Regions from separate parts of the Streptomyces sp. NPDC002588 genome, predicted to be linked through region 2. Evidence: riboswitches for the same ligand, from Rfam matches in the RefSeq annotation. Region 2 holds a riboswitch; each other region holds the start of a gene.
The links. Region 2 has a riboswitch for cyclic di-AMP ahead of ABT057_RS12195 (M23 family metallopeptidase). Riboswitches for the same ligand answer to the same signal wherever they lie in the genome.
Positions count from the first base shown of each region.

Region 1: linked by a shared signal. The riboswitch ahead of ABT057_RS34900 (transglycosylase SLT domain-containing protein) and the one ahead of ABT057_RS12195 (M23 family metallopeptidase) in region 2 are both predicted to bind cyclic di-AMP.
Region 3: linked by a shared signal. The riboswitch ahead of ABT057_RS09085 (transglycosylase family protein) and the one ahead of ABT057_RS12195 (M23 family metallopeptidase) in region 2 are both predicted to bind cyclic di-AMP.
Region 4: linked by a shared signal. The riboswitch ahead of ABT057_RS33685 (M23 family metallopeptidase) and the one ahead of ABT057_RS12195 (M23 family metallopeptidase) in region 2 are both predicted to bind cyclic di-AMP.

Region 1 is NZ_JBEOWF010000038.1:33,023-38,448, reverse strand. Features, by position in the region: gene fahA (fumarylacetoacetase) at 1-227, opposite strand, end outside; gene ABT057_RS34905 (HAD family hydrolase) at 805-1,641, shown strand; gene ABT057_RS34900 (transglycosylase SLT domain-containing protein) at 1,665-2,144, opposite strand; cyclic di-AMP (ydaO/yuaA leader) riboswitch at 2,166-2,294, opposite strand; gene ABT057_RS34895 (polyprenyl synthetase family protein) at 2,813-3,823, shown strand; gene ABT057_RS34890 (LolA family protein) at 4,080-5,348, shown strand.
Region 2 is NZ_JBEOWF010000009.1:37,362-42,787, forward strand. Features, by position in the region: gene ABT057_RS12175 (helix-turn-helix domain-containing protein) at 1-141, shown strand, start outside; gene ABT057_RS12180 (DUF6126 family protein) at 138-260, shown strand; gene ABT057_RS12185 (tyrosine-protein phosphatase) at 280-1,077, opposite strand; gene ABT057_RS12190 (alpha-galactosidase) at 1,296-3,383, shown strand; cyclic di-AMP (ydaO/yuaA leader) riboswitch at 3,686-3,845, shown strand; gene ABT057_RS12195 (M23 family metallopeptidase) at 3,850-4,785, shown strand; gene ABT057_RS12200 (SGNH/GDSL hydrolase family protein) at 5,090-5,426, shown strand, end outside.
Region 3 is NZ_JBEOWF010000006.1:171,147-176,572, forward strand. Features, by position in the region: gene ABT057_RS09070 (nucleoside triphosphate pyrophosphohydrolase) at 1-995, shown strand, start outside; gene ABT057_RS09075 (cytochrome P450 family protein) at 1,102-2,439, shown strand; gene ABT057_RS09080 (transglycosylase family protein) at 2,575-3,555, shown strand; cyclic di-AMP (ydaO/yuaA leader) riboswitch at 3,760-3,927, shown strand; gene ABT057_RS09085 (transglycosylase family protein) at 3,931-4,644, shown strand; gene eno (phosphopyruvate hydratase) at 4,955-5,426, shown strand, end outside.
Region 4 is NZ_JBEOWF010000036.1:18,578-24,003, reverse strand. Features, by position in the region: gene ABT057_RS33705 (GTP cyclohydrolase II) at 1-88, opposite strand, end outside; gene ABT057_RS33700 (MarR family winged helix-turn-helix transcriptional regulator) at 223-741, opposite strand; gene ABT057_RS33695 (dihydrofolate reductase family protein) at 811-1,950, shown strand; tRNA gene ABT057_RS33690 (tRNA-Met) at 1,997-2,070, shown strand; cyclic di-AMP (ydaO/yuaA leader) riboswitch at 2,304-2,469, shown strand; gene ABT057_RS33685 (M23 family metallopeptidase) at 2,479-3,507, shown strand; gene ABT057_RS33680 (aldo/keto reductase) at 3,594-4,538, shown strand; gene ABT057_RS33675 (PrsW family intramembrane metalloprotease) at 4,698-5,426, opposite strand, start outside.

The DNA of each region.
Region 1 (5,426 bases), on a different contig from region 2:
TCCGACCAGGTGGTGCGGCCCGCGGCCAGCAGGGGGTTGAGGGTCGGCCGGGCGAGCAGGGCGGCGTGCGGCGAGCCGAGCGCCTGGGCCGCGGCACCGGCGTCCAGGACCTGGTCGCCGAGCCGGACGCCGACGGTGCGGTCCGCCGAGCCGGGGAGCGAGAAGACGCCGTACGGAAGGTTGTGCGGACCGAAGGGATCGCCCTCGGGGATGTCGAAGGGGGGCATGGGGTGCTGCCTCGCTTTCGTACGCTCGGTCGTGCGTTCTGTCATCTGCTCGGTCCCGCGCTCGGCCACCTGCCCGGGCATGCGTTCGGTCGCGCGTTCGGTCATGTGCTCGGTCGTGTGCTCGGGCGGGCGGTCTCTCGTGCTCGCCGGGCACACGCCTGGACCCTGCCGACGGCGCGGGGGACCGCGGCACACGTTACGGCTGACCTGGCCGGAGCGGCACGGCACAGGCCGGGGCGGCTCAGTTCGGCCGCTGTTCTCCGCTTCCGCCCGTCACCGGAAGATGCCACCGGTCAACGACGACGTGATCTTCTTCGTGGTGTTCGCGGCAGGCCGCAGGCCCGTGCCGAACGGGGCGTTCGGTGGGCGGCGGAGCATATGGTCGCCAACCGGTGCAGAGGCCTTCAACCGGTCTGCACCCGGCGATGCGGCGGAAAACTGTTTCTCGAACCTCTGGTCAACCCTGTTCAACAGCGATCGGTCAACAAAAGAAGGGGAGTTGGCAGAAGAGGACCGGACTCCGTCCTGGTCCGGTTCACGTCGAGTCCGGCGGGTGCGGGATCCGTATTCTCTGATCATGGCCGCACCCACCGCATATGCCGAGCGCACCCCGTACGCCGTCCCGTACTCCCTCATCGCCACCGACCTGGACGGAACGCTGCTCCGCGGCGACGACACCTTCTCCGACCGGTCGCTCGACGCGCTCGCGCGGGTGGCGTACGCCGGTGCGCGCCACCTCGTGGTGACGGGCCGGCCGGCCCCACGGGTACGGCCGCTGCTCGACCGCCTGCACAGCAGGGGGCTCGCGGTGTGCGGACAGGGCGCGCAGTTGTACGACGCCGGCGCGGACCGTCTGCTGTGGTCGGTCACCCTGGACCGGGAACTCGCGGAGACCGCCCTCGGCAAGATCGAGGCCGAGGTCGGGCAGCTGTACGCGGCCGTCGACCAGGACGGAGTCGACGGGCTGACGCTCATCGAGCCCGGCTACCGGATGCCGCATCCGACGCTGCCCGCGCTGCGCGTCGAGCGGCGCGACGACCTGTGGTGCGAGCCGATCAGCAAGGTGCTGTTGCGTCACCCCACCCTCTCCGACGACGAGCTGGCGTCGACGGCCCGCGCGGTGGTCGGTTCGCTGGCCACGGTCACCATGTCGGGGCCGGGCACGGTGGAGCTGCAGCCGTGCGGGGTCACCAAGGCGACGGGGCTGGCCCTGGCCGCCGAGCATCTGGGCCTCAGGCCCGAGGACACCATGGCCTTCGGGGACATGCCCAACGACATCCCGATGTTCGACTGGGCCGCCCACGGGGTCGCGATGGCCAACGCGCATCCGGAGCTGAAGGCGGTGGCCGACGAGGTGACGACGTCGAACGAGGACGACGGCGTGGCCGTCGTCCTCGAACGTCTCTGTCCGTGAGTCCGGATCCTGAGCCGGGCCGGTCAGTACGCGCCGAAGACGTTGTCGATCGAGCCGTACCGGGCGGCCGCGTAGTTGCAGGCGGCGGTGATGTTCGCGACCGGGTCGTAGGGGTCCCACGACGTGCCGTCCACGTGGTAGGCCCGGAAGGTCGGGTCGATGACCTGGAGCAGGCCCTTGGAGGGGGTGCCGGCGGCCGCGTTCGAGTCCCACAGGTTGATGGCGTTCGGGTTGCCGGACGACTCCCGTATGACATTGCGGTAGATGCCGTTGTAGGTGCCCGGAATCCCCTTCTGGGCCATGATCGCGAGGGACTCGCGGATCCAGCCGTCGAGGTTGTTGGCGTACCCGGCGGTCGTGGTGGCCGCCGCGGTCGCCGGCGTGGCGGAGGCGGTGGTGGCGCCGATGAGCGGGAGGGCGAGCACGGCGGCGCCGGTGGCGGCGACGGCGAGCGTGCGGGCGAGGCGGCGGGGGGTGCGGCCGGGCTGACCGGCAGCGGACATGGAAGGCATGGCAGGCATGGCGAAGTTCCTCTCCGTCGCCTGCGAGGTGAGCTGTCGGGTTCGGGCGGGAGCTGCCCGGCCGCGTCCGTGAGGACGCGACTTCACCCCGAGCCGCCCCGGACGTCGTCAGACGTCCGGCACGGCGACTTACCTGGTTCCCCCGCTCCTGCCGTGGCGTTCTCGGTGGGTGTCCGGGCGGCGGCAGGATTCGGCGTTCCGCTGGACAGGCCGGGAACGTATGCGAGAGCACATGTCCGGAACAAGTAGCAGATTCATAGATCAACCCTATTGACCTTGGTCTGTGAACTATGGGGTACTTGATCCTTTGTGGATGCAAAGCCTTCAACTCGCTTGAGAGGGGCGAGGGATCGGGTAGGGGTTCGGGTGGCGCCGAGGTCGAACCCGTGAGGCGTGGGAAGTGAGCCAACTCACCGGCTTCCGCAAGACGGGTGAATCGGGCAATGGTCGCAAGAAGTAATTAAAAGGGTGTGTTTTGTTCGTATGGGCCGATCAGGAAAACGCGCCCGTTGATCCGATACCGCCCGGGCTGTAACCGTGGGGGCTCGCGGTGATCGAAAGGTGACCGGATACGCTGACTTGAGTGAGCGCAGAGACCTATCGACAAACCGCGTAATCGCCAGTAGACACCAGCAGACAGGAGACCCCTCGTGACCGTCGTCGAGCCGTTCGGGCTGAGCGTGCGGGACCAGGCTCTGGAAGCCGATGTCCAGGCCGGATTGGCGGCTGTCGAGGAAGGCTTGCTCGAGGCCACCAAGAGTGAGGTGCCGTTCATCACCGAGGCCGCCCAGCACCTGCTGCGGGCCGGCGGGAAGCGGTTCAGGCCGCTGCTCGTGATGCTCGCGGCGCGCTTCGGTGACCCGTACGCGCCGGGGGTCGTGCCGTCGGCGGTCGTCGTGGAGCTCACCCATCTGGCGACCCTCTACCACGACGACGTGATGGACGAGGCGGCCGTGCGGCGCGGGGTGCCCAGTGCGAACGCCCGCTGGGGCAACTCGCTCGCGGTACTCACCGGCGACTTCCTCTTCGCGCGCGCCTCGCACATCCTCGCCGACCTCGGTCCGGAGGCGGTGCGGGTCCAGGCGGAGGCGTTCGAGCGGCTGGTCACGGGTCAGATCCTGGAGACGGCGGGCCCGGTCGACGGCCGCGACCCGGTCGACCACTACCTCGACGTCCTCGGCGGCAAGACCGGCTCGCTGGTGGCGGTGTCCTGCCGTTTCGGCGCGATGATGTCGGGCGCCGACGAGACGGTGGTGGACGTGCTCACCCAGTACGGCGAGCGGCTCGGCGTCGCCTTCCAGCTGGCGGACGACGTCCTCGACATCGCCTCCGACTCCCACGAGTCGGGCAAGACGCCCGGGACCGACCTGCGCGAGGGGGTCCCCACGCTTCCGGTGCTGCGACTCCGTGAGCGGGCGGCGCAGCAGTCGCTGCCCGAGGACATCGCGCTGTGCGAACTGCTGGACTCCGACCTCAGCGACGACGCGAAGCTCGCGGAGGCGGTCGCCGCGCTGCGCACCCACCCCGCGCTGGAACAGGCCCGCCGGGACACGGTGCGGTACGCCCAGGAGGCGCGCGCCGCGCTGGCGCCGCTGACGGAGTGTGACGCGAAGTCGGCGCTGATGGGCCTCTGCGACGCGGTGGTCCACCGGGCAGGCTGATCCACCCCGACCTCCGACCCCAACCCCTGCCACCCCGGACCCCTACGGGTTCGGCCGCGGCCGGTGTCACCCGTGTCATACCGCAGGTGTATGCGGAGTTGGCCCTTCGGGCTGACGTTTCCTGACGGGCATTTTGGTCAGATGGGAAGCACGGAAAGAGACCACTCCTCACCGATTCGGGTGAGAATGGCGGCTCGGGGTGGGGACGTTCAGCGGGAGATGACCAGCCGCCGCCGACGACGGAGGTAAGGCACACATGGCACCGAACGTATCCGACGACAGCATGACCGCCGGGGAGACAGACGACCTGCGCGTCGGGCGGCGCAAAGCTATGCGGTACGTCGTCCCGGTCACCGTGATCGGCGTCGCCGCCGCGACGATCGGCCTGGTTCCGGCGCTCGCCGACTCCGGCGACCCCGACCTGCCGAAGATCACCGCACAGCAGCTCCTCGACAAGATCGCCGCCTCGGACGTGCAGCAGCTGTCCGGCACGGTGAAGATCAGCACCGACCTCGGCCTCCCCGACCTCGGCGGCCTGGAGAGCGGCCTGCTCTCGGGGGCCGCGGGCAAGGGTGGTGACGGTTCGTCCGCCGACCCCTCTGCCAAGCTCACCGAGCTCGCCTCCGGCACGCACACCCTGCGCGTCGCCGCCGACGGCCCCGACCGGCAGAAGCTCTCCCTCCTGGAGAACGCCGCCGAATACAGCCTCATCCACAACGGCAAGGACGTCTGGGGCTACGACAGCTCCTCCAACGAGGTCTACCACTCCACCACCGACGAGAGCACGGACGGCGCCGGCGAACCTCCCGCGACGCCCAAGGACCTCACCGAGGACGCCCTCAAGGCGGTCGACGACACGACCTCCGTCACGGTCGACGGCACCGTGCACGTCGCGGGCCGTGACGCGTACAAGCTGCTGGTCAAGCCGAAGCAGTCCGGTTCCACGGTCGGCGCGATCAGCGTGGCCGTGGACGCCAAGACCGGTCTGCCCCTGAAGTTCACGCTGACCCCGGCCAGCGGCGGCGCCGCCGTCGTCGACGCGGGCTTCACCCAGGTGACGTTCGCCAAGCCGGCCGCCTCGACGTTCGACTTCACCCCGCCCAAGGGCGCCAAGGTCACCGAGGAGGACCCGGAGACCGCGAAGGACGGCACCGACGCGCCCGAGCACTTCGGGGACGGATCCGGCAGCACCGACGGCACCGACGGCATCGATGGCATCGAAGGCACCGACGCCGCCGACGGCTTCGACGTCCTCGGCAAGGGCTGGACCTCCGTCGCCGTCCTCGAAACCGGCGGCAAGGGCGTCCCCTCGGACTCGGAGCTGGGCTCCGAACTCGGCTCCGACGCCGGCGGCGCGCTGAGCGGCTTCCTCGGCTCCTTCGGCGACAAGGTGACCGGCAAGTTCGGCTCCGGCACGGTCTTCTCCACCAGGCTGATCAACGCCCTGGTCACGGACGACGGCAAGGTCTACGTCGGCGCGGTCACCAAGGACGCCCTCGTGAAGGCCGCCGACTCGGCCAAGTAGGCAGCGGTACCGTACGAAGCCGGAGGACCGCGGAGGAGGAGCCCATGGATGACGGCCCCACGAGGGACGCCCCCGCGG
Region 2 (5,426 bases):
AGCGCGCACTTCGACTCGCTGACCCCGCACCGGCTCGCCGCGCAGGACCCCGACGGGGTCGAACTGCTCTTCGTCCACACCCTGCTGCAGAGTCCCACGGCCGCCCTGTGCCTGGGCCCCACCCCCGGAGAGACGCCATGAGCGACATGGAGGAACGGTTCCCGCGTGCCCTGTGGATCCGGCTGATCATCTACATCGCGGTGGGGCACGTCCTCGCGGCCTTCATATGGTTCCTGTTCGAGGTGGGCGCCAAGCAGTAGGCCTCGCTCGCCGGGAGACTCAGTCGAGCAGGCGCTCGCGCAGCCGCTCCCGGAGCTCGGGGGTGAGCCCGAGTGCCTGCTCCAGATAGGCGTCGACGCCGCCCCAGGTCTCCTCGATGGTCTCCAGCGCCGCCGTGAGGTACTCCGCCCGGGCCTCGAACAGGGGGCTGAGCAGCTCCATCACCTCGGGGGTGTAGGCGGAGGCCGCCGAGCCGTTGCGCCGCACCCTGTAGCGGCGGTGCTTGGCGTTGGACTCCAGGTAGTCGCCGAGGACGGCCTCGTGCTCCACCCCCACGGCGAGCAGTGTCACCGCGACGGACAGGCCCGCGCGGTCCTTGCCGGCCGCGCAGTGCATGAGGACGGGGACGCTGTCCTCGGCGATCGCGTGCACCACGTGCGTGTGCTCCGCGGTCCGCTCCTTGATGATCTTGCGGTAGGAGGCGATCATGCGGCCCGCGCCCCTGCCGTCGCCGAGTATGCCGCGCAGCTGGTCGAGGTCGCCGTCGCGGACCATCTTCCAGAACTCGGCGCCGTCCGCCGGGTCCGACAGCGGCAGGTTCACGTTCCGCACGCCCGGCAGCTCCACGTCCGGGCCCTCGAGCTTCTGGTCCGCCGCGTTGCGGAAGTCGAAGATCGTGTGCAGGCCCAGGGAGGACAGGAACGCGGCGTCCTCGTCGGTCGCGTGCGCGAGATGGCCGCTGCGGAACAGCACTCCGTGGCGCACCCGCCGCCCGTCGACGGTCGGCAGACCGCCCACGTCACGGAAATTGCGGACGCCGGCCAACTCGGGTTCGATCGACGGGATCTGCTGCGTCACGGGGGCTCCCTCCCGGTCGGGCTCGCCGGCGCGGCTCCTGGTGGCCGACGGGCCTCCTCGACCATACGACATGGATTCCCCGGGCAACGAGTTGTCCACAGGGCGGCCGATCCTCCGTCTCCCCAGGTGAACGGTTTGTCCACAGGCGTTGCAGGCACGGGGCGCGCCACCGATGATGTTGATGCTTGATCGCACCTGTTCGAAACAGTGGGGGTTTGATGCCCGAGACCGTGAAGCCCGAGATCGCCGCGGGCGGCCGCACCTGGCTCCTTTCGGGGCCCACGAGCAGCTACGCCCTCCATCTCACCGAGGCCGACGAGCTGATCCATCTGCACTGGGGCCCGAGGATCGCGCTCGCCGACGCCGAGGCCCTCGCCGCCGCCCCGCGCGCGGGCCGCGCCTCCTTCGAGTCCCCCCTCGACGGCCACGAGGAGTACCCGGCGGAGGGCGGCCCCCGCTTCGTCCGGCCCGCCCTGTCCGTGCGCACCGCCGGGCGCCGGGGCACCGAATGGACCTTCGAGACCGCCGAGACCGAGGCCGACGAGCTGCGGCTGCGCTTCCGGGACGGGGGCCTGGTCATCACCCTGCACTACCGGATGCGCGGCGACGTGGTGGAGCGCTGGACGACCCTGCGCAACGAGGGGGAGGAGCCGCAGGAGCTGCTGCGCGCCGACTCCGCCACCTGGACCCTGCCCGAACGGGACGGCTGGCACCTCTCCCAGCTGCACGGCCGCTGGGCCGCGGAGTCCCGGCTCGTCCGCGCCCCCCTCACCTACGGCGAGAAGATCATCGGCAGCCGCCGCGGCCACACCGGCCACCAGCACCTGCCCTGGGTCGCCCTCGACACCGACGCCACCGAGGAGCGCGGCGAGGTCTACGGCTGCGCCCTCGGCTGGTCCGGCTCCTGGCGCGTCGCCGTCGCCCAACTCCCCGACGCACGCGTGCAGATCACCGGCGGCGCCGGATACGACGACTCGGGCCTGCTGCGCCTCGCCGAGGGCGAGTCCTTCACCACGCCCCTCTTCGCCGGCCTGTGGAGCGACGGCGGCTTCGGCGGCGCCAGCCGCACCTGGCACGCCTACCAGCGCGCCCACGTGATCCCGGACGCCGAGCAGGACCGGCCGGTGCTGTTCAACTCCTGGGAGGCCACCTTCTTCGACATCTCCGAGGAGCAGCAGGCCACCCTCGCCCGGCGCGCCGCCGCGATCGGCGTCGAGCTGTTCGTCGTCGACGACGGCTGGTTCGGCGCCCGTACCAGCGACCGTGCGGGGCTCGGCGACTGGCGGCCCAACCCGGACCGCTTCCCCAAGGGACTGAAGCCCCTCGCGGACTACGTGCACGCGCTCGGCATGCAGTTCGGCATCTGGGTCGAGCCCGAGATGGTCAACCCGGACAGCGAGCTGTACCGGGCGCACCCCGACTGGGTGCAGTTCCAGCCGGGACGAAAGCGGACGGAGTTCCGCAATCAGCTCGTGCTGAACCTCGCGCGCGAGGATGTTCAGGAGTACCTCTGGCAGCAGCTCGACGGACTCCTCTCCAGCGCGCCCGTCGACTACGTCAAGTGGGACTTCAACCGCTGCTTCACCGACGCGGGCTGGCCCGACGACCCCTACCCCCAGCGCCTCTGGGTCGACCACGTACGGGCCCTGTACGGACTCCTGGACCGGCTGCGGGCGGCCCACCCGGGCGTCGCCTTCGAGTCCTGCTCGGGCGGCGGCGGCCGGATCGACCTCGGGGTCCTGGCCCGTACCGACCAGGTGTGGACCTCCGACAACACCGACCCGCTCGACCGCCTCGACATCCAGCACGGCTTCAGCCAGATCCACCCCGCGCGCGTCATGGCCGCCTGGGTCACCGACAGCCCCAACGTGCAGCTCAACGGCCGGACCAGCTCGCTGCGCTTCCGCTTCGTCAGTGCCATGGCCGGGGTGCTGGGCGTCGGCGGCGACCTCTCCGAGTGGAGCGAGGAGGAACTCGCCGAGGCCCGTGAGTGGGTGGAGCTCTACAAGGAGATCCGGCCCCTCGTGCAGCACGGCGACCTCTACCGGCTGCGGCCGCCGACGGGCGGTCTGAGCGCCGTGCAGTACGTCCGCGGTGACGAGACCGTCGTCCTGGCCTGGCTCCAGGCGCAGCGGTACGGCGAGCCCGTTCCCGCGCTGCGGCTGCGGGGCCTCGACCCGACGGCGGCGTACGAATGCCGTGAAACGGGCGAAGTCCACCGCGGGGCGGTGCTGCTGCACCACGGGCTGCGGACCGGGCTGCGCGGCGACCTCGATGCGATGGTTATCCGGCTGCGTCGCATCTGAGAGATGTGTCCGAATTGGATCCTTCGTTACAACTCGCTCTGGAATAAGGGATTCTGGAGAGAATCACGTGAGCAGCGTCATATTCGTGACCGACCGTCGCCCGTCATGTTCACGTAATGACCAGGCTTTTCAAGGGTGTTAGGCGGAAAAAGCGCTCTCGATTCACGGAGTGTCACCGGGAATTCGCACAGCGGATCAAGAGAAATGCGTGAACAGGGCAACCTCTGCTTGTTCCTGTGCGTCTTGGTCGCTTACGTTCCAGACCAATCCGGGCGGACGCCGAATCCTGTCACCGTCCGGAATCCGCACACTCACCCGTACATGGCAGGAGCGGGGGACCCACAGGCAGTACCGCCTGTTCCGGCCTCCGGAACAGGCTTTGGGGTAAAGCCGCGCCTCGGCGCGGCCGGGCATCTCCAGTCCGCACCCGACAGCTCACCTCGCAGGCGCCGGAGAGGAATTCGCCATGCCCGCGAAGGGTAAGCACCGCCGTCTCAAGAGCCGGCGTTTCACCCGTTCGATAGCCGTCGCCGGAACCGGCGGGGCCGCACTCGCCCTCCCGCTCATGGGGGCCACCGGTGCCCACGCGGCCACCCCGCAGTCCGCCTCCTCCGCCTCCGTCTCGGAAAAGGCCGTGCAGGCGGCTCCAGTGGCACAGAAGAAGGCCGCCGCAGCGGCCGTCCGGACCTATACCGTCCGGCCCGGCGACTATCTCTCGAAGATCGCCGACGAGCAGCACGTCAGCGGCGGCTGGCGCAAGCTGTACGAGGACAACCGCGAGGCCGTCGGCGGCGACCCGTCGCTGATCCACCCCGGCCTGAAGCTGTCGATCGGCAAGAGGGCCGCGGCCGGGACCAAGTCCTCGTCCGGTTCGTCAGGTTCGTCCGGTTCGTCGGCGTCGAAGTCGTCGTCGGCCTCCGAGACGAAGTCGTCCGGCAAGGCGACCACCCGGACCGCCGCCGAGACCGGGGCGGACTCCTCCGGCTCCTCCGGCGGATACACCCTCCCGGTGTCCGGTGCCACCATCGGCACCGGCTACCACGTGGCGGGCAGCATGTGGTCCAGCGGCTACCACACCGGCGTCGACTTCGTGGTCCCGACCGGCACCTCCGTCAAGGCCGTGGCCGCGGGCACCGTCGTCTCGGCGGGCTGGGGCGGCGCGTACGGCAACCAGGTCGTCATCAAGCTCGGTGACGGCTACTACGCCCAGTACGCCCACCTCTCCCAGCTCTCCGTCTCGGCCGGCCAGACCGTGACCGAGGGCCAGCAGGTAGGCCTCTCCGGTGCGACCGGCAACGTGACCGGCCCGCACCTCCACTTCGAGATCCGCACCACGCCGGACTACGGCTCGGACGTGGACCCGGTCGCCTACCTCCGCTCGCACGGCGTCGCCGTCGGCTGACCCGGCCGGCAGCCCCCGAGAACCACCTGCCTGACACGCGGCCGGAGGCCGGACCCCGATCCCCGGGTCCGGCCTCCGGTGCCGCCACGGAGTGGTCCGGCTCGGGCACTTCGCCTTCCGGACCACGTGGAGCCACTTCCGGATCGCCAACTTCCGCGTACGGTCTCCTATTCCCTGATTGGCCAACTCTTTAGCAGTGGCTTATCTCACCGCCCGTCAACCCCTTCCTACGATCGCGTAAGTCACATTCGAAGGTGAATGATGATCTGCTGTGGCAGACGATTCGAAGAATGACAACAGATCAGTGATCGGGTCGTACGTGGCGGTGGGGGACAGCTTCACCGAGGGCGTCGGCGACCCCGGCCCCGACGGGGCGTTCGTCGGCTGGGCCGACCGGTTCGCGGTACTGCTCGCGGACCGCCGGCCCGAAGGCGACTTCGAGTACACCAACCTGGCGGTGCGCGGGAAACTGCTCGACCAGATCATGGAGGACCAGCTTCCGCAGGCGGTGGAGCTCGCCCCGGACCTGGTCTCCTTCTGCGCGGGCGGCAACGACATCCTCCGTCCCGGCACCGACCCCGACGAGGTCGCCGAGCGCTTCGAGCGCGCGGTCGCCTCACTGTCCGCCGTCGCCGGCACGG
Region 3 (5,426 bases), on a different contig from region 2:
GAGGTGTGAACGATGTGACCGAGACCGCACCCGCCGGCTCCACCACAGGCCGAGTCGTCCTGCTCACCACCAGCCACCGTGTCGCCCCAGGCCTGCTCTCCTGGCCGGCCTGGCAGGCCCTGCGCACGGCGGACCGCGTCCTGTGCGCGGACGGCGCGCATCCCCAGCTGCCGTACCTGCGGGAGGCGGGCATACCGGTCGAGGAGACGTCACCGACCGCCGAGGACCTGGTCACCGCCTGCGCCGACGGCCGCACCGTGGTGATCGTCGCGACCGGTGAGGGCGAGCCCGCCCTCACCGACGGCCTGGCCCGCCTGGCCGGCTCGGGCCGGGTCGCCATGCCGGAACTGGAACTGCTCCCCGCCTCCTACGACCTCCCCGGCGCCCGCCTCCTCGACCTGATCCAGGTCATGGACCGCATCCGCGCCGAATGCCCCTGGTCGTCCCAGCAGACCCACAAGGGCCTCGCCAAGTACGGCATCGAGGAGTCGTACGAACTCGTCGAGGCGATCGAGGACGGCGACCGCGACGAACTCCGCGAGGAACTGGGCGACGTCCTCCTCCAGGTCGTCTTCCACGCCCGTATCGCCGAGGAGGACCCGGACGCCCCCTTCTCCATAGACGACGTGGCGGCCACCATCGTCACCAAGCTCGTCCACCGCCACCCCCACGTCTTCGGCGACGCCACCGCGACGACCCCGGAGGAGGTCAAGGCCCACTGGCTGCGCACCAAGGCGGTGGAGAAGCGCCGCGAGTCGGTCACGGACGGCGTCCCCCTCCACCAGCCGGGCCTGGCCCTGGCCGCGAAACTCGCGTCGCGGGTGAGATCGGCGGGCCTCGAGGTACCGCTCCCCGCGGCGGAGGGCATCGGCTACGAACTGCTGGCACTGGCGGCCCGCGCGGAGACGGAGGGAGTCGACCCGGAGGCATCCCTGCGGGCGGCGGCCCGCGCCTACCGGGACGCGATCCGGGCTGCCGAGGGGGTTGCCGGTTGACCCCGTCGCCCCTGGGGCGTGGTGAGGGCACGGGGGCCTGTGGGGGAGCGCCGGCCGGCCAAGCCCGCCGTGGGGCGTGCGCCGAAAAGCCGGATACCGTCGAGGAGTGACCAGCAAGCCCCCTCCAGCCGCGCCCGCCCCGGACCTCTTCACCTGGGAGTTCGCCACCGACCCCTACCCCGCCTACGCCTGGCTCCGCGAGCACGCCCCCGTGCGCAGGACGCGGCTGCCCAGCGGAGTGGAGGCCTGGCTGGTCACCCGTTACGCCGACGCGAAACAGGCCCTCGCCGACCAGCGGCTCTCCAAGAATCCCGCGCACCACGACGAGCCCGCGCACGCCAGGGGCAAGACCGGTATCCCCGGTGAGCGCAAGGCCGAGTTGATGACGCATCTGCTGAACATCGACCCGCCGGACCACACCCGGCTGCGGCGGCTGGTCAGCAAGGCGTTCACGCCCCGCCGGGTCGCCGAGTTCGCGCCCCGCGTACAGGAGTTGACGGATCGTCTCATCGACGGGTTCGCGGCCAAGGGCGAGGCCGACCTCATCCATGACTTCGCCTTCCCCCTCCCCATCCACGCCATCTGCGACCTCCTCGGCGTCCCCCGGGAGGACCAGGACGACTTCCGGGACTGGGCGGGCATGATGATCCGTCACGGGGGAGGGCCCCGGGGCGGGGTCGCCCGGTCCGTGAAGAAGATGCGCGGCTATCTGCTGGAGCTCATCCACCGCAAGCGTGCGGAACTCCCCGCCGACCCCGTCCCCGGCGAGGACCTCATCTCCGGTCTCATCCGGGCCTCCGACCACGGCGAGCACCTCACCGAGAACGAGGCGGCCGCCATGGCGTTCATCCTGCTGTTCGCCGGGTTCGAGACGACCGTGAACCTGATCGGCAACGGTACCTACGCCCTTCTCACCCACCCCGGGCAGCGCCGGCGCCTCCAGGACTCGCTGGCCACGACCGACCGCACCCTCCTCGAGACCGGCGTCGAGGAACTCCTCCGCTATGACGGCCCTGTGGAACTGGCCACCTGGCGGTTCGCCACGGAGGCCCTCACGCTCGGCGGCGAGGACATCGCGCCCGGCGACCCCGTCCTCGTCGTCCTCGCCGCCGCCGACCGTGACCCCGCCCGTTTCGCCGACCCCGACGCCCTCGACCTCTCCCGCCGCGACAACCAGCACCTCGGCTACGGACACGGCATCCACTACTGCCTCGGCGCCCCCCTCGCCCGCCTGGAGGGCCAGACCGCGCTCGCCACCCTCCTCACCCGCCTCCCGGACCTCGAACTCGCCGTGGACCCGGCTGAGTTGAGGTGGCGCGGCGGGCTCATCATGCGCGGACTGCGCACGCTCCCGGTCGAGTTCACTCCGGTCCGTGACCGACCACAGGTCAGCGGGAGTGTGACCGTCCGGCGGAGCAAAGGTGACCGGTCCTCAACTCTGTGATCTTCACGTGATCTGCGCGGCATTAACTTGTGACAAGTGATCGTCTGCCGATACGTTCACTCGTCAGCGCGGCAACCCGGATGCTCCCGCACCGCCCGCCGTGCCGGTTACAGATGTCCAGAGAAAGGCCCTCGCATGCTCTCCGGGAACGGTCGTCACCGTCGCCCCCGTCAGGCTCCGGCCCTCCTCGTCGCGGCGGGAGTGACCGGCTCCGCCATCGCCATCCCGCTGTTCGCGGCCGGTGGGGCGAGCGCCGCCGACGGCACGGTGTGGGACAAGGTGGCGCAGTGCGAGAGCGGCGGCTCCTGGAGCGCCGACGACGGCAACGGCGAGTACGGCGGCCTGAGCCTCACCCAGGACGACTGGGAGACGTACGGCGGACTCGACTACGCCAAGAGCCCCGATCTGGCCAGCCGCAACCAGCAGATAGCCGTGGCGCAGAAGCTCCTCGCGGCAGAAGACGTCGGCGTGTGGGGTACCTGTGCGCTGACCTCCGGGCTCACCAAGGAGTCCGGCGCGACGGACGTGGACACCGGCGTGGCCGACGACTCGTCCGACTCATCTGCTTCATCCGGTTTGTCCGACCTGACCAAGGGATTGTCGTCCGGCTCCTCGGACTCCGGCGACTCCGGTGCGAGCTCCTCCGACTCGTCCGGCGATACGTCCTCTTCGTCCCCCGAGTCCGGTCAGTCCTCTTCGTCCCCGTCCTCCGCCGCGAAGGATGAATCCGACAAGTCGGACGCGTCCGGCGACGGTCGGGGCGATTCGCAGCCGACCGGCGGTTCGCCCACGGCCACCCCGGAAACGGACGACTCGGACAATGCGGCCCAGGAGGCGGGTTCTTGGAGCCTCGTCGACACCGGCTCGCTCACTTCGGGCCGCCACCGTGGTTCCACCGCCGACGAGACCCTGTCGGCCGGTACCACCGCCACCTCCTCCGGCCGGCACGCGGCGAGTACGTACACGGTGCGGGAGGGCGACTCCCTCATCACCATCGCCGACTCCCTTGGTGTCGACGGAGGGTGGGAGGCGCTCTACGCCGAGAACAAGGACCTCATCGGTGCCGACCCGAGCGACATCGTCGCCGGTCAGACCCTCGACGTAAGCGTCCAATAGGGCGGCAACGGCACCAAAAGCGACGGGAGTTCACTCATACTTCGCGCCGAATGTCCGTTTTGGCGAAAGTGTGGGATGAGTCTCAGAAGCCCTGATCGTCTTTGAAATTCAGCGGATCGCGTGACTACGGTCGAGGCCGCTCGGCAACCCGAGCCCCGGCCACCGCAACGCCGAATCCTGCCAGCGGCGGCCCGGGAACAGTCGTCGCGTCAAGCGCCGTAGGCAGGAGCGGGGGACCCAAGGTAAGTGCCGGGCCCAGCGGTTGACGCTGGACCGGCTCGGGGTGAAGCCGCGCACCGCGAGGTGTGCGGCCGGGCAACTCAACCGGCCCGAACCCGACAGCTCACCTCGCAGGCGTCGGTGAGGGGATCCACCATGCTGTTTTCCAGCAAGGGCAAGCACCGTCGTCCGTCCAAGGCCACCCGCGTCGCCGCGCTCGCCGGCGTCACCGGTGTCGCCATCGCCGCCCCGCTGATGGCGGCCGGCAGCGCCTCCGCCGCCACCGCCTCCGAGTGGGACGCGGTCGCCCAGTGCGAGTCCGGCGGCAACTGGTCCATCAACACCGGCAACGGCTACTACGGCGGCCTGCAGTTCTCCGCCTCCACCTGGGCCGCGTACGGCGGCACGGCGTACGCCTCCACGGCCGACAAGGCCAGCAAGTCCCAGCAGATCGAGATCGCCGAGAAGGTCCTCGCCTCGCAGGGCAAGGGTGCCTGGCCGGTCTGCGGCACGGGCCTGTCCGGCGCCTCGTACAACGGCAGCAGCTCGTCGAGCTCCGGCAGCAGCTCCTCCGGCTCGTCCAGCTCCTCCACGCAGTCCCGCTCCGCCGACGAGCAGGCCGCCTCCCGCTCCACCGACCGCCCGGCCGCCACCAAGAGCGAGCAGGGCAAGAAGACCGTCACCACCCCGACCGGCAAGAAGGTCAAGAAGGGCGACGGCGAGTACAAGGTCGTCAAGGGCGACACCCTGAGCTCCATCGCCGCGAAGCACAAGGTCAAGGGCGGCTGGGAGAAGCTGTTCCAGCTGAACAAGGACATCATCGACGACGCCGACCTCATCTACCCGGGCCAGCAGCTGCACCTGAAGTGACATCCGGCTGCCGGTAGGTTCACAGCGCCCTCACAAGTGATCCCCCCAGACTGAAGACCTCGCGAGGGTTCCCCCGTCCCCACGGGCTCCCCGCTCCGGTGTGTGTTCCCCCGTACGCACCGGAGCGGGGTTTTCTCTGCCCCCATTTTTCGTCCGGACGTCACCCACCCTTTGTTCCGTGGGGGAACAATGTGTACGGTCAGTTTGTCCACGGGACGGTCGGTCGGCTGCCGACGCCCCGAAGGCGGTTAGGCTCTAGTCGCAAGGCCCACGCGGCCCCGCACTACCAGCGTCACATCCCAAGAAGGAGATGCTCGTGCCGTCCATCGACGTCGTCGTAGCCCGGGAAATCCTGGACTCCCGAGGCAACCCCACGGTCGAGGTCGAGGTCGGCCTCGACGACGGCAGCACGGGTCGTGCCGCCGTCCCGTCCGGCGCCTCCACCGGTGCCTTCGAGGCCATCGAACTGCGCGACGGTGACCCGAACCGCTACCACGGCAAGGGTGTCGAGAAGGCCGTCCTCGCCGTCATCGAGCAGATCGGCCCGGAGCTCGTCGGCTACGACGCCACCGAGCAGCGGCTGATCGACCAGGCCATGTTCGACCTGGACGCCACCGACAACAAGGGCTCCCTCGGCGCCAACGCCATCCTCGGTGTCTCCCTCGCCGTCGCCCACGCCGCCTCCGAGGCCAGCGACCTCCCCCTCTTCCGCTACCTGGGCGGCCCGAACGCGCACCTGCTGCCGGTGCCGATGATGAACATCCTGAACGGCGGCTCGCACG
Region 4 (5,426 bases), on a different contig from region 2:
CCAGTTCGGCGTCGACGGAGTAGCCGTCGTGGAAGCGCAGCGGTACGCGGACGCGGGCGCGCTGGGTGGCGGCGGGGGTGTCGGGCATGCGGGTCTCCCGGTCCGGTGGACGGTGAAGCTTCGGAAAGAGCGCCGGACCTGCTTCAGATTTGAAACAGATCCAACGGGTCGAGACCCTACCCTTGCTTTAAATTTGAAGCAACTGGTTTGCGGTGCGGCTCATCAGCTCCCCGAGCAGGGTGACGACCGCCGCCGCCACGGCAGGCCCTCGGGCGAGGCCTCCTCGCCGTCGCCCGTGAAACCCAGGACGACCTGCGTGAAGATCTCCTCCAGCTGTCCCACCTGCTCGGGCGTGAGCCGGTCGAAGAGCGCGGCACGCACCGTCTCGACATGGCCGGGCGCCAGACCCTCCAGGGCCCCCATGCCCTCCTCCGTCAGGACCGCGATGCTGCCGCGCTTGTCCCAGCGGCACTCCTCCCGCCGCAGCAGCCCGTCCTTCTCGAGCCGGGTCACCGCGTATGTCAGCCTGCTGCGGGTGATCTTCAACTGCTCGGCGAGATCCGTCATCCGCAGCCGCTGTTCCGCCGCCTCGGAGAGATTGGCGAGGATGGAGTAGTAGAGATGGGGCATGCCGGCCTCCTGCTGGAGCTGCCGGTCGATCGCGTCCTCCAGGAGGAGGTACCCGGCGACGTACGCGCGCCAGGCGCGCTGCTCCTCGGGAGTGAGCCAGCGAGTCGTCATGCCTCCAGTGTAGGTTTGTTTCAAACTTGAACCAAGCCCGCCGTCGAACCGAGCCCGGGGAGCGCGTCGATGCCGTACCCGTACGTCCTGCTGTCCGCCGCCGTCTCCCTCGACGGCTGCCTGGACGACACCACCCCCGAACGCCTGCTCCTGTCCAGCCCCGCCGACTTCGACCGCGTCGACGAGGTGCGGGCCTCGGTCGACGCGATCCTCGTCGGCGCCGGCACCATCCGCGCCGACAACCCCCGCCTCCTCGTCAACTCCGCCGACCGCCGCGCCGCCCGGGTGGCGGCCGGGAAGCCGCCGTACCCCCTCAAGGTCACCGTCAGCGGCTCCGGCGACCTCGACCCGGCGGCGAACTTCTGGCACACCGGCGGCGACAAACTCGTCTGCACGACGGACAAGGGCGCCGAGCGGGCCCGCGCCCTCGGTATCGCGGCCGACGTCGTCCCGCTCGGCCCCGAACTGGACTGGCGCCGGCTCCTCACCCACCTCCACGACGAGCGCGGCGTACGCCGCCTCATGGTCGAGGGCGGCGGCACCATCCACACCCAGCTCCTCCAGCAGGGCCTCGCCGACGAGCTCCAGCTCGTCCTCGCCCCCCTCTTCGTCGGCGACCCGGACGCGCCCCGTCTCTTCGGACCCGGCGCCTACCAGGAAGGCCGGCTGCGCCTGACCGAGACCCGGCGGATCGAGGACGTCGTCCTCATGCGCTACGAGCCCACCGCGCCCGGCACCGGCCCGCTCCCCTCCGCCGCCGACCGCCGCTGGCTGGACCTCGCCTGCGCGCTCGCCGCCGAGTGCCCGCCCGCGCAGACCGCCTTCAGCGTCGGCGCGGTGATCGTCGCCGCCGACGGCACGGAACTGGCTCGCGGCCACTCCCGCGAGGCCGGCGACCCCGTCGTGCACGCCGAGGAGGCGGCCCTCGCGAAACTCGACCCCGCCGACCCCCGTCTGCCCGGCGCCACCGTCTACAGCAGTCTGGAGCCCTGCGCCCGCCGTTCCTCCCGCCCGGCCCCCTGCGCCCGCCTCATCCTCGACGCGGGAGTGCGCCGGGTGGTCACCGCCTGGCAGGAGCCGGACACCTTCGTGACGGCCGCCGACGGCAACGGCCTCCTCACGGCCGAGGGTGTCGACGTCGTCGTACTCCCGGAGTGCGCGGAGCGGGCGAAGGCGCCGAACGCGCACCTGCTCGGCCTGCTCGGATAACCGATGTGCTTTCGGTGCCGCCGATGGCGTACAGTGGAGTCATCGCCGCGGGGTGGAGCAGCTCGGTAGCTCGCTGGGCTCATAACCCAGAGGTCGCAGGTTCAAATCCTGTCCCCGCTACTGAAGACCGAGGGTCGGAATCCGAAAGGGTTCCGACCCTCGGTGTTTTCGGCTTCGGTGACTGTGCGTCGACTGTGACTTGGTGCCAACTCGCCCGTTTTCCACCGGTGATGGCCTGAAAGTCCAGGCCAAAAATGTTGTTGATCAAGCCGAAGAGCTTGGAAACCCGCCCCCAGGTCTATTAACGTTCGATAACGCAGCGCGGTCGTCCCAGCCGTCACAAGAGTCGGCTCCGTGCGCACGCGTCGAATCCCGCAAGGGAACCGGGGAACCACCACCTTGGGGTGAATCGCACAAAAGCCGCAGTGAACTCGCAGAGTCACGAACGGTTTACGCGCGTAGGAGACCTTCCTGCTCCGAACCCGTCAGCTAACCCGGTAGGCGACGGAAGGAAAGGAGTGCGCCCGCGTGGCGTCCAACCGGCCTGCCCCAGAAGCCCCGTTCGTGCCGAGCCAGCGCTCTCCGGAGACCGAGACCTTCGGTTTCGGCAGCTACCGCACCGACGAGGGCCCGTGGGAGGAGTGGAACCCCACCGCGGAGTCCGTCGGTCCGGTACGGGGCAAGCACCGGGTCGCCAAGCAGCGCGGCGGCGGGTTCGCCCGCAGCTCCACCGTCCTCGGCGTCGGCGTCATAGCCGCCGTCAGCGCGGGCGGGATGGCCAGCGCCAACACCGGCAAGGCCCCCGTCTCCATCTCCATGCCCGACCTGCCGGGCGTGGGCTCCCTCATCACCGACGAGGACACCGCCGAGGACGCGGCGCCGGCCCTCGTCAACTTCGGCTCCGAGGCCGACGACACCGCCCAGGGCGCCACCGCCGACGCCGGTGAGGCACTGCGCAGCCGGATCATGGCGCAGGCCGCGTCGCAGCAGACCCAGGTCGCCTCCAAGGCCGAGGCCGCCGCGGCCAAGGCTCAGGCCGCGGCCGTCGCCAAGGCCGCCAAGGAGGCCAAGGCCGAGGCCGCCGAAGCCAAGGAGAAGGCCGAACAGGCCGCCAAGGAGAAGGCCGAGGCCGCGAGGCTGGCCGAACTGGCCAAGCAGTACACGCTGCCGACCTCCTCCTACACCATCACCTCGACCTTCGGTCAGGCCGGCGCCCTGTGGTCCTCCGGCTACCACACCGGCCTGGACTTCGCGGCCCCCACCGGCACGCTCATCAAGGCCGTCCACAGCGGCACCGTCACCGAAGCGGGCTGGGCCGGCTCCTACGGCTACCGCACCATCCTCACTCTGGACGACGGCACCGAACTCTGGTTCTGCCACCAGTCGTCCATCAGCGTCAGTGTCGGCCAGAAGGTCGCCACCGGTGACGTGATCGGCCGCGTGGGCGCCACCGGAAACGTGACCGGCGCCCACCTCCACCTCGAGGTCCACCCCGGCGGCAGCGCCACCGGCATCGACCCGATGGCCTGGCTGCGGAGCAAGGGCCTCAACCCCTGACACCCCGTTCTCCGGCCGCAGTCGTTCACATGTTCTTTGTCCCGCGGCCGGAATGAGCCCGTCCGAGGCCGTTGTTGAAGCCGAGCATGACTTCTCTGCGCAAGCTCGGCTCCTCCGGTCTCGAGGTCTACCCCCTCTCCCTCGGCGGCAACGTCTTCGGCTGGACCGCCGACGAGGCGGACTCCTTCGCCGTTCTCGATGCCTACGCGGCCGCCGGCGGCAACTTCGTCGACACCGCCGACTCCTACTCGGCCTGGGCCGAGGGCAACAGCGGTGGTGAGTCCGAGACCGTCATCGGCAACTGGGTCAAGGCCCGCGGCAACCGCGACGACGTCGTCATCGCCACCAAGGTCAGCCAGCACCCCGACTTCCCGGGCCTGACCGCCGCCAACATCAAGGCCGCCGCCGACGCCTCCCTCCGCCGCCTCGGCACCGACCGCATAGACCTCTACTACACCCACTTCGACAAGCCCGAGGTGCCGGTCGAGGAGATCATCGGCGCGCTCGACGAACTGGTGAGGGCGGGCAAGGTGCGGCACATCGCCGCCTCCAACATCACCGCCGAACGCCTGCGGGAGTCCCTGGAGTTCTCCGACCGCGAGGGCCTCGCCCGGTACGTCGCCGTCCAGCCCCACTACAACCTGGTCTCCCGCGACACCTACGAGGGCGGCCTCCAGGAGCTCGCCGCCCGCGCCGGCCTCGCCGCCGTCCCCTACTACGCCCTCGCGTCCGGGTTCCTCACCGGCAAGTACCGGCCCGGTACGACGGTGCGGAGCCCGCGGGCCCCGGGTGCCGCCAAGCACCTCGAGTCGGAGCGGGGCCGGCGGGTCCTCACCGCCCTGGACGAGATCGCCGGGGCCCACGGCGCCGAGGTCCCCACGGTCGCCCTCGCCTGGCTCGCCGCCCAGCCGACGGTGGTCGCGCCGATCGCGTCCGCCCGGACGGCCGAGCAGCTGCCGGCGCTGCTGGGGGTGGCGCAGCTGGAGCTGACGGAGGAGGAGCTGACGAGGCTGACCCGGGCCTCGGCCTGATCACCCCGCCGCCACGGCCGGCAGGGCCGCCACGGCCGGCAGGGCCGCCACGGCCGGCAGGGCCGCCACGGCCGGCAGGGCCGCCACGGGGTGGCAGGGCAGCTACGGCCGGCAGGGCCGCCACGGGGTGGCAGGGCAGCTACGGCCGGCAGGGGGCGGTTACGACTGGTAGGGGTCGGCGGCGGGGTACGGCCCCGTGGGATACCCGTAGCCGTACGCCGGCCCCGTCTGCCCGGCCGCCGGATACCCGTAGTACCCGGGAGCGGGTCCTTGGGGCAGGCCGAACGCGGTGGGGAGGCCGTGGGGCTGCCCGGTCCCCTGCCCGTGCCCGTAGACCCCGTACAACGGCCAGGGCGCCGCGGTCACCCTGACCGGCGGGGCCGTCATCCGGGCCGCGTGGTCCAGCGCGGGCCGGGCGACGTCCTTGCGTCGCCACAGCTCGTTCAGCAACTCCCGCTCCCGTACCACGAAGTCGGCGCCCGCCCGCCCGCGGCGCCCCCGGTGCCGCAGGAACGCCAGGGAGGTCGCGTAGGCCTCGTACTGGGCCACCGCCCGCGCCGCCGGGCGGCCCAGATGCCGCCCCGCGTACTCGCGGGCCAGCCGCCGCGCCCGCATCGAGCCGAGCGCGTACGGCTCGGCCGGGGCGAGCCAGCCGGCCGCCGCGTACACGGGCAGTTCCTCGCGCACGGTCCGCAGCTCACGCTGGCGGGTCCACACCACGAGCCAGGTCAGCAGCCCGAACGCGGGCACCATGAACGCCGCGTACACCGCGAAGAACCCGAACTCGCCGAACGTCGACGAGCCGTTCCACAGCGCGTGCATGCCCATCGCGAGGAGCAGCCCCGCCGGCGGGACCAGGGCGCGCCGCAGACGCTGGCGGTCCCCGGA